Regions from separate parts of the Laceyella putida genome, predicted to be linked through region 1. Evidence: riboswitches for the same ligand, from Rfam matches in the RefSeq annotation. Region 1 holds a riboswitch; the other holds the start of a gene.
What was found. A riboswitch is a leader RNA that binds a small molecule or an ion and turns the genes downstream of it on or off. The one in region 1 is predicted to bind FMN.

Region 1 (7,575 bases):
TTGTTTGGATGGGGGCACCGTGTCGCCGCTTTTTTGCATTGGTTGGTTGACTTCAACCGTTTTTTGGATAAAATAGTTGTACGAGAAACATAGGGGTTTTGTGGACTTCGCCCTGAGGGAAGGATGTGTCCAGGTTGAAAGACAACCTCGTTTTAGAAAAGATCAAAGAAACGTCGATGGTTGATCTAGCGTACGAGTTGCTCAAGCAAAAAGGCGACGCAATGCAATATAGAGACATCATGGCGGATGTAGCGAAGAAAAAAGAGTTTACCCAAGAAGAAGTGGAAAATTACATTGCCCAACTGTATACGGAAATCAACATTGACGGGCGTTTCGTCTGTGTCGGCAGAGGAACATGGGGCTTGAGGGAATGGTATTCGACTGAACAGGCAACCGATTCCGCAGTCGCCATGAATGTGAAAGATGATTACTTGGACGATGATTTGGAAGATGAATTGTTCGAAGCCGACGATGAGGATTTTGCAAACGGAAACCTGGATGAACTGGATGAAATCGATGTGCCTTATGCCGAGGATGACGAAGCCCCATTCGAAGCGGAAGAAACATTGGATGAGGCAGACGCGGACGAAGACGAGGAAGAAGAGCTTTAATCCTTGACAAATAAAGGTACGTAAGATAAATTATTTTTTGGGCTCATTATGTACGGAAATGAAGAGCGCCCCTTAAAATTGGGGGCGCTCTTTTCTATTTTATGGAGATTAGGGGCATCCTTAGAGGTAGGAGGAAGATAAATATGGCTAAATATATTTTTGTGACTGGAGGTGTGGCGTCCTCCCTCGGCAAAGGAATCACCGCTTCCGCATTGGGACGCCTGCTCAAAAATCGCGGATTAAAAGTAACGATTCAAAAATTCGACCCTTATATCAACGTGGACCCTGGAACGATGAGTCCTTATCAGCACGGGGAAGTGTTTGTGACGGACGACGGGGCGGAGACGGATTTGGACCTTGGCCATTATGAGCGTTTTATTGATATTAATCTGAGCAAAAATAGCAACGTAACCACAGGGAAAATATATTCCGCCGTGATTAACAAAGAACGTCGCGGGGATTATTTGGGCGGAACGGTTCAGGTGATTCCGCACATCACCAATGAAATCAAAGATCGCGTGTTCCGCGCAGCTCGTGAGACGGGCGCTGACGTTGTCATCACCGAAATCGGGGGGACCGTTGGCGATATCGAGAGCTTGCCTTTCTTGGAAGCCATTCGCCAAATCAAAAGCGATGTGGGGCGCCAAAATGTCATGTACATCCACTGCACCTTGGTGCCGCTGATGAAAGCGAGCGGCGAGTTGAAAACCAAGCCGACCCAACACTCGGTCAAAGAACTGCGCAGCATCGGGATTCAACCCAATGTGATCGTTTGCCGGACGGAATATCCTTTGGCGGAAGAGATTAAACGGAAAATCGCCCTCTTCTGTGACATTGACCGCGAAGCCGTGATTGAAATGCGTGACGCCGAAACGTTATATGAAGTGCCGCTGATGGCGCAGGAACAAGGATTTGACCAAATTGTGGTCGACCATCTCGGTTTGACTTGTGGCGAAGCGGATATGAGCGATTGGATTAAGCTCGTCAATAAAGTAAAAAACTTAACGCATACCACCCGCATTGCCATTGTCGGCAAATACGTCGCGTTGCACGACGCATATATGAGTGTGGTGGAAGCCCTGCGCCATGCCGGGTTTGAACGCGATACCGATATTGAAGTGAAGTGGGTCAACGCGGAAGAAGTCACCGATCAAAACGCCGCTGACCTGTTGAAGGATGTTGACGGGATTCTGGTGCCAGGCGGATTTGGCGATCGCGGCATCGAAGGGAAAATCGCCGCCACCCGCTATGCGCGCGAGAATAATGTCCCCTTCTTGGGGATTTGTTTGGGCATGCAGATGGCTTGTGTGGAGGGGGCGCGTCATTTGCTGCAGCTCGAAGGGGCGAACAGTTCGGAAATCGACCCATCCACGCCTTATCCCATCATCGACATTCTGCCGGAGCAAAAGGAAATCGAAGAAAAAGGCGGTACCATGCGCCTCGGCCTTTATCCATGCAAATTGGAGCCCGGCAGTGTGGCCCATCAAGCGTATGGCACCGACTTGGTATACGAGCGCCATCGCCATCGGTATGAGTTTAACAATGAGTACCGTGAAGCGATGGAAAACGTGGGCTACCGTTTCTCCGGCACTTCTCCGGACGGACGCTTGGTGGAGATCGTGGAATACATCAAACATCAATGGTTTGTCGCGTCCCAGTTCCATCCGGAATTCATTTCCCGTCCTAACCGTCCACAGCCGCTCTTCCGTGGTTTTGTGACGGCGGCGTTAAATGCCAAGCTGAAAGAGCATGTGAATGCATGATTCGGATTTTGTTTTGAATAGAAAAACCCAGTTGAGTAGAGTGGTATTCTACTTAACTGGGTTTCTTTTATATTGATCACTTAGGGCGTGTCTGGCAAATTAAGTTGACCACTTATCAGACACGGCCTAGAAGCTTACGCGGCGCTTTAAGTGTGGCTGCAGCTTGAGATACAGGGGAGCGAAGATGGCGGCGACCAAAATGCCTTTGATCAAGTTGAAAGGGGCAATGCCAAACATGATTAAGGCAAATTTCTGCGAGCCGGTTACTGTCCAATGGATCAGCTTGCTATAGAGCGGGAAGAAAACGTACCAGTTGGCCGCAGTCATGACGATCGCGCTGATTACCGTGGCGGTGGCCAAGCCGTAAATCAGTCCTTTCATTTCTCCCGCTTTGCGCGCGATGATGGAGGTGACAATGACAAAGACACTGCCGGCGAGGAAGTTGGACAGTTGCCCGACAGGGATGATGCCAGTCTCGCTGCCGGTGAAGAGAAAATGAAGGAAGTTCTTGAAGAATTCCACCAGCACCCCTGCCAACGGTCCATAGAGAAGGCCGGCAATGAGCGCGGGAACTTCACTAAAATCGATTTTTAAGAACGCGGGAAAGCCGGGTAGTGGAAACTCCAGCTTTTGCAATAAAAAAGCACTTCCCGCCATTAAGGATAGAAAAATCATTTTCGTCAATGGTTGTGATCGTTGCATCAGAACACTCTCCTTAATATTGTGTCTCTGATGACAACGGGTACGAAGGTGGAAAAGTTAAAACCCCGAAGATGGCGGTTCGCATCTCCGGGGTATGGGAAAGAAAGGTGCATCAACCTGCATATTCACGGTGGGCAGACTCCCCCCTGGGTTCATGTACCTCGTTTTTTCGTACACGTCATCATCCTTCTCCCATCCAGACTATACTGTCGGCTTCGGATTTGCACCGAATCCACCGCTATCTAAGCGGGTCACGGGCTGAGGAGAACGCTTTTCTCCATCACCGCCGGTCGGGAATTTCACCCTGCCCCGAAGGATATCCCTATATCATAGTCTTCCATTCCTCGCGTTTTTATTATAAATGACTCGCCCCCGATGGGGAAGGGGATCTAAAGAATCCGCTTCAGCGTCGCCATAGTAAAGAAAATTCAGTATAATGGAATTAATCCATCGATGGGAGGTGGCTTGGATGGAGCCCAAATTGCAACACCATCCCGAACAGCCGACGAAGCGGACAGAGAAGCCGGAAACGGCGTGGCGCCATATCTTATCCTTTGTTTGGATGATTCTCTTCACTGCGATCGCTTTCTACGTGGTGGGAGAGCAAATGCTTGACCCTACGTCCACTTTCTGGGTGCTGATCATTTTGGCGGCGATTCAAGTCGCATTGCAACTCTTCACTTTCATGCACTTAAACCAAAAAGGATATGGCATCGTCATTCTTTTTTTCGCGCTGGGGTTGCTGATCGCGGTGGTGTCCGCTGTCGGTGTGGTATTGATGTAAGCGGTTGCAATGGGGTTGGGCAAGCAAAGGGTTTGCTTGCCTTTTGGCGCATGATCCTTCAGCCAAGTGGTATCCTAAGAATGGAAACCGTAACCGAGGGTGAAGTGAGGGAAGGGCAACATGCAACTAGTTCATGCGCATGAGGAACAATTGGCTGAGATCATGGAGATTTATCGCAACGTTGTACAGATGATGAACAAACAAGGGATTTACCAATGGGCCGAAGATTACCCCAATGAAGATGTGTTAAAAAACGATATCGCGAAGGGGAATCTCTATACCCTGTTGGATGAGGGACAGATCGCCGCCATTGTGGCATTGGATCAGGAATTTGAACCTGAGTATGAACAGATTCCTTGGCAAGATCAATCAGGGCGCTTCTTGGTCGTTCATCGGCTGTGCGTCAATCCGGACAACCAAGGGAAAGGCGTTTCCCGCATCCTGATGCAAGAGATCGAACGGTTTGCCAGAGAACACGGATATGCCAGCATTCGTTTGGATACGCAAATGGCCAACGAAAAGGCCATGCGGTTGTATGATGTGAATGGGTTTGAACAGAGGGGAACGTTTCATTTCCCCGGCAGTGACAAGCCCCATATGGCCTACGAGAAGCTGATTGGCTAACAGAGGCAACCTTCACGATGCGGAAGGTTGCCTCTGTTGATTGGGTTCGTTTTTTCAGCCTCGGTCCGCCCGTTGCCTCTCTTGGTAAATGGACAAGGCGCTGTATACGGCTTTGAGCAGTGGGAGCTTCGCATCCTTTGGCGCCAACTGGAGCAATGCGCCATGGAAATGGTCTGTTTCGACGGGTTCCCCTTTTTCCATATCCCTTAACATGGAGGATTTCATGTTTGGCGAAAGGGATTCGAGCGAAGCGAGGATGAGCGACGAGAGATCCGGCGAGATGGAGGGTTCGTAATGACGGGCGATGGAGATGATTTCATCCAAAAGCCCTCGGTACGTTTCCTTGCCGCAAGGGGATTCGAATATGGGTCCGATGCTACTGTTCATCAAGCATGTCATCCCGCTCATCGCGCTGATGAATATGTATTTTTTCCACATTTCCACGCTGATTTGTTCGCTGGGCCGGGCGTGGCACTTGGCATGCTCAAACAGTGCGGCGATTGCTTTTACTCTATCTGAAACTTTGCCATCTAATTCGCCGAAAACAAGGTCGTGCGCCTGGCTGTATTGTTCCACTTCTCCTTGCGCGTTTAGGGTTGACTCAATAAAGCACAGACCGCCCAGGATTTTGTCGGAACCAAAACGTTCTTGCAAAAGTTTAATATGCTTTATGCCATTGAGCAGGGGCAGAATCGTCGTCTTTTCTCCGACATATGGAGCCAGGTCACGCAGTGTCTGCTCCAAATGATAGGCTTTAACGGATAGAAGAATAAGATCAAAAGATGGGGCGTCTTGACCGGCGAGGAGCGTTTGCACTTTCAACCTGGCGTCGCCGTTCACGCTCTTGATCACCAAGCCATGGCGATCCAATTGCTCTTTCCTCCGCTTGCGCACCAAAAAGGTGACATCTTCCCCCTTCTCCGCCAATCTGCCGCCATAATAACCGCCGACCGCGCCAGCGCCAATCACTAATACGCGCATCAACATCATCCTTTGCTGTGAGATTGATTCGGGTTTTCCGTTAATTATCGTAATGCACTTGCACACTCATGTCTTTCATAAACGACTCAAATTGGTAAGGGACACTGTGGAGCCCGAGCGCATGCCAACCGCGGCTGGGCTCCCACCGCAGGTAAACCTGAACCGCCTCCATGATTTTCTTCCTGTCCTGTGGGTTGATGAGCTTCAAGGGAACCACTTTGACCGGCAGCCGGTATTTGGTAAAGCGCGCTTTATAAATGGAGAGAAAATAAACCGTATCGATGGGCTTGATCTTTCCTTCTTGTTCATATCGCGCCATCATTTGCCCCAAAAACGCGTGATCGCGGTGATAATCAAAACGGCTCATGGTCCTGAAGATGGCATGGGGATAACGGGACAAAAATTCATCATACACTTGGCGCACAGCTTGTTCCGTAAAGCGTCCGTTGATCAAGTCATACACATGCACGTGATTTCTGGGGATGCCGAGGTGGTCCGCTACCGCATGAAATTCTTTGACACGGTCCCGGGCCAGATCTTCGGTGCTGTAATACCCATCCGGATCATTGATTTCGTTGGCGCTGTGGTAAGTATTGTGCCAAACGCAATAGACGGGGATCTTGATCACTTTGCCCTTTTTCGTCACCTCACGAAAACCATTGATCACAAAGCGGGCGCCACTATGCTCTCCACGGCTCATCAGCACGAGGTGGATATCATAGCCCATTCGTTGGTGGTTGACGATATCCGGGGCCATTGATAACACTTCGTCATCTGCATGGGGCACAAAATAGATGACCACGGGCTTTGGTTTTGGCTTTTCGGTATGGACGATGCGGGGCGCGGGCCGGTTTTGCGCAGACACGATTTTGCCAAGAGAGACGCCAAGGATGGCTAATGTGATGAAAGTGAAAGTCAAAAAGAACGTCATCCCACGCTTTTGTTTCAATCCAGCTCGATTCATGCCCATCTTCCTTTTCCCCCAAAACAGATCAAGTATTCCGTTAACCGGATTAGGGGTAAAATTCAAAAACTTATCATTATTAATCATAATCCATTTCTAGGAAGAGGGGAATGACAAATCATGACAAAAAATCGTGCTCATTTGATCAAAAACATGCAGGAAACGGAAACAAGCCTTTCGTGGCGGCGTCAAATTCAACATCCGCCTTCATGAACCGAAGCCTGGTAAGCTTCAACGGGCACTGCATAAAAAAGAAGTTCCCCTCTGTTGTTGCTCGGGAACTTCTTTGCTTCAATAATGCATGACCATGGTTTTATCTTGGAAATAAGAATCAAATTGTTGCGGAACGCTATGGTAACCAAGTGCCCACCAACCTTGTTGAGGCTCCCATAAGCTATACACTTCCGCCGCATGCTGGAGACGTTCGCCGTCTTCTTTCGTCATCGGCCCCACTTTCAGCAACTTCACGGCAAGTTGGCCGTACTTGGTGAAGCGGGATTTATAGATTGAGAGGAAATAAGCCGTATCCGTGGGCTTGATTTTCCCTTCTTTTTCATACTCCATAAGAACCTTGCCCATCATGGCATGGTCAGGATGATAATCGTATGGACTCAACGTGCGGAAGATCGCATGGGGATAGCGCGAGAGATATTCGTCATAGATGGCGCGAAGCCCCTCTTCCGTAAAATGGCCGTTGACCAAGTCATAGGTATGAGTGTTTTCCTTGGGAACGCCCAAGCGTCGGGCGACTTCATAGAATTCGCGAATCCGTGCCTCGCCAAACTCTTTCGTATCCACATAATGATCCGGATCATTCAATTCATCGGCGCTGTGATAGGTATTGTGCCAACGGCAGAATACGGGGTTCTTCACTTTCTTTTTCCCTTGCCACACTTCCCGGAACCCGTTGATCACGAAGCGAGCCCCGCTGTGTTCTCCAGGACTGGCCAGAACGAGTTGAATCTCATAACCCATGCGCTGGTGATTCACGATATCAGCGCCCATGGCAAGCAGTTCATCGTCCGCGTGCGGCACCAAATAGATCGCGACGGGTTTGGGTTTGGGGGTGCTGGTATCAACGATTTTTTGGGGTGTGTTCTCTGCGGACACAACAGACACCAATGAACATCCCAACAAGGAAAGAGT
Region 2 (7,575 bases), on a different contig from region 1:
TCGGCAAACGGGATGATCCGGTCGCGCAATTCCACCATGGGGATCCGGAGCAGGGGAAAGAATCCCCATGGATAGAAGCGCGCCCCCCACAAACGCAATGGGCCTGCCGCGTCCCGCGTAAGATAGCGGGATAAGGGGCCGATCACAAAACTGCAAGGCAACTTTCGATTTTGCCAATGTAGGCTGTCCCGAAATGAAACAAAAGCTCCACATAGCCATCCGGCCAGATGACTTCACGATCTTTCCCGCCATAGTGGCGCTCCAATGTCCAGAGGCAACGCACATAGGGTTGAAGGGCGGGAGGGGGTGTGAATTCTCGGTACATTGACGTCCGTCTCCTTTCCGAAGCATCCCAGGAGTATTGTGCCACAATGTGAGCAGTTTGTGCCGATTCATTGACAAGATTTTCACGGGAGATGGGGAGTGTGTTATGATGGGAAGTGGACGGAGGAGGATGTCGCATGAAACAGCTTCGAATCTTACGCCTGTTGGCAGTGGTTACTGCAGTTGGTGCTTATGTTATGTTGCTGATGGGCGCCATCGTCAGCAAAACGGAATCAGGGCAAGGCTGTGGGAACTCCTGGCCCTTCTGCCATGGGCAATTGATTCCTGAATCGATGCCGATCGCGACCGTGATTGAATTGAGTCACCGCGTCGTTTCAGGTATCGACGGATTTCTTATTTTGCTATTAACGGTATGGTCTTGGATCGCGTTTAAAGATAATGTGCGCATCAAAACATTGGGTTTTATGAGCCTCTTTTTCGTCGTGTTGCAAGGTGGGCTCGGGGCGCTTACCGTTGTATTTGAAGGTGATTTCACCAAGAAGTTCGCCCTCGCCCTTCACTTCGGGTTTTCATTGATTTCTTTCGCCAGCGTGGTCTTATTGGCAGTGACGCTATTTGAGCAACAGAAAGCGGTGGGTGGTGAGTCCCGCCCGGTCGGCAAAGGGATGAAAATCGCCACCTGGGGTCTGGCCGCATGGACGTATGTGATCGTGTATACGGGGGCGCTGGTGCGTCACTCCGATGCGACCATGGGCTGTGGTTTCTCGTTCCCTGGATGCGGAACGACGCTGTTCCCCGATTTCACTTCCATTGCGGGGATCCACATGCTGCATCGTTATGGGGCGTATTCCCTATGGCTGTTCAGTTTGCTCTTCCTGATCGCGATTCTGAAAGCGTATCGTGACCGTCGCGATTATGTGCGCGGTGGCTGGTTGGCTTTGGGCTTGATCACTTTGCAGGCGGTGACGGGGATCGTTACGGTCAAGACGGGTGGTCAATTGGTGGCGGCCTTGGTGCACACCACGATCATCTCCATTTATTTCTCCGTGATTTGCTATCTTTGCATGCAAGGCGGTTGGCCCTGGAAACGGAAGTTGGAAAGGACAGAGATCTCTTCCAATCCTGTGACGACATGAAGATTATGAGGCAATACCGGCTTGGCTTGAAACTCCATTCAGGCCGAGCCGGTTTTTTGGTTTGAAAAAAGATTGAGTGGTCGGTTTATTTATGATCGCTTAAATTTATTTGTCTCTGGCACGTGTTCCTTGGGGTGCGACCGGGAAGCGTAAATTCAGTGAAAGAGAGAAAATTGTTTGATTCACTCTCGCCAGTTTTCTTTCTTTTTGATACAATCACTAATGAACGGTCAATTCTGTTCATATGGTTGGAGGAGTAATGGATAATTGAATCAATGTTTTGCATCCTTCGGGGCAGGGTGAAAATCCCGACCGGCGGTGATGGGGCAATCGGCCTCTCAGCCCGTGACCCGCATTCGTGCGGTGGATTCGGTGAAATTCCGGAGCCGACAGTATAGTCTGGATGGGAGAAGGATGAACAGGTGTCGTGTACCCTTTGGGGGAGTTTTTTGAAAAACGCTCTTCTAAAGGCTTATTTTGCTATGCGCAAATGCTCAAGTCCGTACATGAACCTGCTTCTTCTGAAAAAACGCCTCGACTCCATGCTTAAGCTTGGAAGCGGGGTTTTTTTATTAAGGGGGGTGAATAGGTGAAAGCGCATGAGGATTGGATGCGGTTAGCGTTAGAGTTGGCGCGGGCGGCAACCGGGCAGACTTCGCCAAACCCGATGGTGGGGGCGGTGGTTGTGAAGAATGGCAAGATGGTGGGGGCGGGTGCTCACCTCAAAGCGGGAACGCCCCATGCCGAAGTGCATGCGATCGATATGGCCGGCCATGAAGCGGAGGGGAGCACCATATACGTCACATTGGAACCCTGCAATCATATCGGGCGCACGCCGCCTTGCACTGAAAAGATCATCGCCAGCGGCATTCGGCGTGTAGTGATTGGCACCGTTGATCCTGACGAGAAGGTGCGGGGGAGAGGGATCGCCCGCCTTCGCGATGCGGGGATCGAGGTGATTGAAGGAGTGCTGGCGGAAGAATGCCAACGGTTGAACGAGGCTTATTTTTTTCATCGGCGCACGGGGCGGCCGTTTGTCACGTTGAAGACCGCCATGACGTTGGATGGCAAGATTGCCACCGTTACGGGAGATAGCCGTTGGATTACAGGTGAAGCTTCGCGCGAGCATGTTCATTTGATGCGTCATCAGCATGATGCCATCCTGGTTGGAATTCAGACCGTACTCTTTGATGATCCAAAATTGACTGCCAGATTAATTCCGGGTGGAAACCATCCAGTGCGCGTGATTTTGGATAGTCGCCTACAAACCCCGTTGGATGCAGCCATTACAGAGGTGAGCGAGGCTCCCACGTGGATCTTCACGACGGAAGAACGGGACCGCGAACGGGAACGGAGACTTCGCGATAAAGGCGTGCGCATTGTCTCGACGGGTACGGCCTCGCGAGTCGATTTGGAAAAGGTGCTTGAGGTGTTGGGAAAAGAGGGGATCCTGTCTTTGCTCATTGAAGGCGGAGGCACGGTCAACGCAGCTTTCCTGCAACAAGGCCTGGTGCAAAAAGTGATTGCCTTTATCGCTCCCAGGTTGCTGGGCGGAAAGGACAGTCCCACCCCGGTTGAGGGGGAAAACCCGCACCGGATGCAATCGTCCCTTTCGCTAAAGGATGTCCGTGTCACCCAATTTGATCAAGACATCTGTGTCACAGGTTATCTGGATGCGTGACACTGAAGGAGGATGGCTGTGTTTACAGGAATCATTGAAGAAGTGGGCCAATTGATACATGTGAAAAAACAACCGGCGGCGATGGAGTTGACCGTGCAGGCAAAGCAAGTGCTGCAGGGGACGAGATTGGGGGACAGCATCGCGGTCAATGGCGTTTGCTTAACGGTGACCCGGATGGGAACGGATGTGTTCTGCGCCGATGTGATGCCAGAAACGATGAAACGAACCAATCTTCGGCACCTGCATGCAGGAGCTCCGGTCAACTTGGAACGGGCGTTGGCTGTGGGGGATCGTTTGGGAGGCCACTTTGTGCAAGGGCATGTCGATGGAGTGGGCACCATCCAGTCGATCACGCCTTTAGCCAATGCGGTGGTTTTCCGCATTCAAGTGGAACCCGCCCTGACCGATTACATGATTCCCAAAGGCTCCGTTGCCGTCAATGGAATCAGCCTCACTCTGGTGGATGTGGAGGCGGATGCGTTTTCGGTGTCCATCATTCCCCACACGCTTCACCATACCCAGTTGCAGCAGGCGAAGCCTGGCGATCAGGTCAACATCGAGTGTGATATGATCGGCAAGTATTTGGCCAAATGGGTAAAAGGCAAACCAGCCACTGCGCATGATTCGTTATCGATGGAGACATTAAAGAAAGCCGGGTTTCTCGGCTGATAAAGGGGGAAGTGAGGATGTTTCATACGATTGAAGAAGCATTGGCCGAGTTGAAGCAAGGCCGAGTCATAATTGTGGTCGACGATGAGGAAAGGGAAAATGAAGGGGATTTTGTCGCCTTGGCTGATCGGGCCACCCCTGAGGTGATTAATTTCATGATCACCCATGGCCGCGGATTGGTCTGTGTCCCACTCTTAGAAGAGCGTGCCCAAGCGTTGGACCTGCCGCCCATGGTCACACACAACACCGATCGGCATGGCACGGCGTTTACGGTATCGGTGGATGCGCTTGCCACCTCGACAGGCATTTCCGCGTTTGAGCGGGCGGATACGATTCGAAAATTGATTGATCCCGCTGCCGAACCGCAGGATTTCCGCCGCCCTGGGCATATTTTCCCATTGATTGCCCGAGCTGGGGGCGTGCTGAGGCGGGCGGGCCACACAGAAGCGGCGGTTGACCTGGCCAAACTGTGTGGTGCCTATCCTGCCGGGGTCATTTGTGAAGTGATCAACGAAGATGGAACGATGGCGCGGGTGCCCGAGCTGGCAGAGATCGCAGAACGGTTTCAACTGAAGATGATCACCATTCAAGACTTGATTGAGTATCGTCGCCGCACGGAAACGTTAGTGAAGCGGGAAGTGTCCATCCACCTGCCGACGGAGTTTGGCGACTTTACCATGATCGGTTATTCCAACCAGGTGGATGGGAAAGAACATGTCGCCTTCGTCAAAGGGCAGGTTGATTCGGATCAGCCGATCCTGGTTCGTGTGCACTCCGAATGTTTGACGGGGGATGTGTTTGGTTCGCATCGATGCGATTGCGGTCCCCAGCTTCATGCCGCACTCAAGCGGATTGCGGAAGAAGGGACAGGGGTGCTTCTGTATATGCGCCAGGAAGGGCGCGGCATTGGGCTGATTAACAAACTCAAAGCGTATAAACTGCAAGAAGAGGGATTGGATACCGTTGAAGCCAATGTGCGGCTCGGTTTCCAGCCGGACTTGCGCGAGTATGGAATCGGGGCGCAGATTTTGCGCGACTTGGGCGTTCGGCGCATGCGGCTGATGACCAATAATCCCCGCAAAATCACGGGATTGAAAGGATATGGCTTAGAAGTGACGGAAGTTGTGCCGATTGTTTTCCCACCCCGGGAAGAGAACCGGCACTACATGATGACAAAAAAAGAGAAGCTAGGGCACCTGTTGTCCCTGTAAAATAGAGGAGGAACCTAAAGATGCCACAAATATATGAAGGAAAGTTAGTAGCGCAAGGATTGAAATTTGGGATCGTGGTCAGCCGTTTTAATGATTTTATTACGGGCAAACTGTTGGAAGGCGCTGTCGACACGTTAAAACGGCATGGGGCGGACGACGACCAAATTGCCGTAGCCTGGGTACCTGGGGCTTACGAAATTCCGTTAATTGCCGACCAAATGGCGGCGACGCATCGCTATGATGCCATTATTACGCTTGGTTGCGTCATCCGTGGGGCCACCAGCCATTATGATTATGTGTGCAACGAAGTCTCCAAGGGAGTGGCTCAAGCTAGCATCCGCCACCAACTTCCCGTGATTTTTGGGGTGGTGACGACAGAGACGATTGAACAGGCCATCGAGCGGGCCGGAACCAAAGCGGGAAACAAAGGAGCGGAAGCGGCTGTCAGCGCGATTGAAATGGCCAATCTGATGCGGCAAATTAGTGGCTAACAGGAAGAGGAAAAAGCATGGCGCATGATGTGAAAATCAAACTGGCCCTATTTGAAGGGCCATTGGACCTATTATTGCATCTGATCGAAAAAGCGGAAGTCGATATTTATCAAGTTCCCATTGCGCAGATCACGGAACAGTACATGCAAGTTTTGTACGAGGCGCAGGAGCTGGAATTGGAAGTGGCCAGTGAGTTTTTGGTGATGGCCGCCACCTTGCTGGCCATCAAAAGTCGCATGCTTCTGCCAAGACAAGAAGAAATATTGGAAGATGAATACGACTATGGTGAAGAGGAATGGTTTGTTGACCCGCGCACGGAACTGGTGGAACGCTTGTTGGAGTATAAGCGGTTCAAACGGTTGGGTGAAGTGTTGCGGGAACGGGAAGAGGAACGAAGCAAAGTCTACTCTCGCCCGGCGATGGATCTTTCCTCGTATACGCCGGAAGCCAATCCGGTCGAGGGGCTTACGCCTGATGACCTTCTGCAAGCCTTCGTCGATGCCCTCAAAAATCGCAAACCGCCTGAGCCCATGACGAAGGTGGCTCGGGAGGAGATTTCCGTCAGTGCCCGGATGGATGAGATTTATAAGGACTTATTGGAACAAGGGCAACTCTTTTTCACGAAGCTGTTGCGCTGGGATGTGCTTACGAAAGAACGGGTGATCACCACCTTCTTGGCCTTGTTGGAACTGATGAAGGTGAAAAAAATCGTCTGCCGGCAACACTCCTTATTTGGGGAAATCTTGATTGAGCGGTTAGAAGTGGAGGGGAGCCAAGCATGAGCCAGGAGATGAAAGCCATAGTCGAAGGACTTCTCTTCGCCGCGGGCGAGGATGGCTTAAGTGTGAAAGAAATAGCGGAAGTCACAGGAATGGCCAAGAAGGATGTGGAACTGCTCATCCACGATATGCGGGTGGACTGGAAAGAGCAACAGCGCGGGGTGCAAATTGTCAAAGTGGCGCAAGTCTACCAAATGACTACACTCCCAGAGCATGCTGCTTATTTTGAAAAATTGGCGCAAGCCCCCAATCGCTCGCAACTGTCGCGGGCCGCGTTGGAAACGCTGGCCATTATCGCTTATCGCCAACCGATTACGCGCATAGAGATTGAAGAGATTCGGGGAGTGAAAAGCGACCGTGTGGTTCAAGTGTTGCAGCGTAAAGGCTTGATCCGTGAAGTGGGGCGGGCTGAAGGAGCGGGCAGGCCCATTTTGTATGGCACTTCCCGTGAATTCCTCGACTATTTTGGGTTAAATCACATTGATGAACTCCCACCGGCGGATTCGATCTTCGATTGGCAGGAATGGGAGCAAGAACGACAAGATCTGTTTGAGCGTCTGGGTGTGGAACCGGCTGCCCATGAGCCGGATATGGAAACGGAGCAAGCGGAACAGGAACAGTTTGAACCCGTTCCGGAGGGTTGACCAGTCACAAATATTCCAAAAGAGGGTCCGTGGCGGCCCTCTTTTTTGTATGATAAGAAAGTGAGTAACAGGGTAGTGGAGGCTGTTAGTGTGAGACAGACAAGCATAGGGAAATTCCTCGTTTCACCGCGCAAGTGATGAAACCGTTTATACTTGTGGAGCCATCATCCGTGAAATGCTTGCGAAGAAATAATGAGTTAAGTGGTTCTATTTGTAAAATAACATGTAGTCAAGAGCCCTCAAAGGAGGGTTTTTTATTTTGTTCCCCATTCTCCATTACTTTGACGGTTGTCCTTGAAGACATGAGGAGATTCGGGCTTATGCTCTTTAAAAAGGGGTAGGACGGATACAAGAGGGTGTCCTCTTCTCAAAAAATAAAGCCCGTTCCAGAGGAAGGGCAAATACTCTCTATTACCAAACCACTTGTGTGGCAGCGTTACATTTTGTTCGGTTCCAAGGAGGTTCTTGACATCAACGTCTATGTTCACATTGCAAAAGGCTTGTCACACCTGCTTTTCAGACAATTTCCAGCCAAGGTAACGACTGCTTTCTGCCATAGTAGTGTCTCTAATGATTCGTGTTTCTACCAGGGTAACGACTGATTTTTGCAAATTTGCATTTAGATAAAAACAGCGGAAATCCTTGATATCATTGGGATTGGTCGGGATGAGGCGTTTTT

Region 2: another riboswitch for FMN. It lies ahead of ribD (bifunctional diaminohydroxyphosphoribosylaminopyrimidine deaminase/5-amino-6-(5-phosphoribosylamino)uracil reductase RibD); the one in region 1 lies ahead of ACFQNG_RS02815 (ECF transporter S component).

What each region holds. Positions count from the first base shown of each region.
Region 1 covers NZ_JBHTBW010000006.1:215,893-223,467, reverse strand. Annotated here, with positions in the region: gene rpoE (DNA-directed RNA polymerase subunit delta) at 135-611, shown strand; gene ACFQNG_RS02820 (CTP synthase) at 755-2,374, shown strand; gene ACFQNG_RS02815 (ECF transporter S component) at 2,501-3,076, opposite strand; FMN riboswitch at 3,257-3,397, opposite strand; gene ACFQNG_RS02810 (cytochrome C oxidase subunit IV family protein) at 3,546-3,860, shown strand; gene ACFQNG_RS02805 (GNAT family N-acetyltransferase) at 3,981-4,484, shown strand; gene ACFQNG_RS02800 (ketopantoate reductase family protein) at 4,539-5,465, opposite strand; gene ACFQNG_RS02795 (PIG-L deacetylase family protein) at 5,506-6,435, opposite strand; gene ACFQNG_RS02790 (PIG-L deacetylase family protein) at 6,721-7,575, opposite strand, start outside.
Region 2 covers NZ_JBHTBW010000045.1:134,413-141,987, reverse strand. Annotated here, with positions in the region: gene ACFQNG_RS20975 (DUF6597 domain-containing transcriptional factor) at 1-146, opposite strand, end outside; gene ACFQNG_RS20970 (DUF6597 domain-containing transcriptional factor) at 143-325, opposite strand; gene ACFQNG_RS13890 (COX15/CtaA family protein) at 462-1,421, shown strand; FMN riboswitch at 1,703-1,840, shown strand; gene ribD (bifunctional diaminohydroxyphosphoribosylaminopyrimidine deaminase/5-amino-6-(5-phosphoribosylamino)uracil reductase RibD) at 2,011-3,102, shown strand; gene ACFQNG_RS13880 (riboflavin synthase) at 3,121-3,771, shown strand; gene ACFQNG_RS13875 (bifunctional 3,4-dihydroxy-2-butanone-4-phosphate synthase/GTP cyclohydrolase II) at 3,789-4,982, shown strand; gene ribH (6,7-dimethyl-8-ribityllumazine synthase) at 5,003-5,473, shown strand; gene ACFQNG_RS13865 (segregation and condensation protein A) at 5,491-6,255, shown strand; gene scpB (SMC-Scp complex subunit ScpB) at 6,252-6,896, shown strand.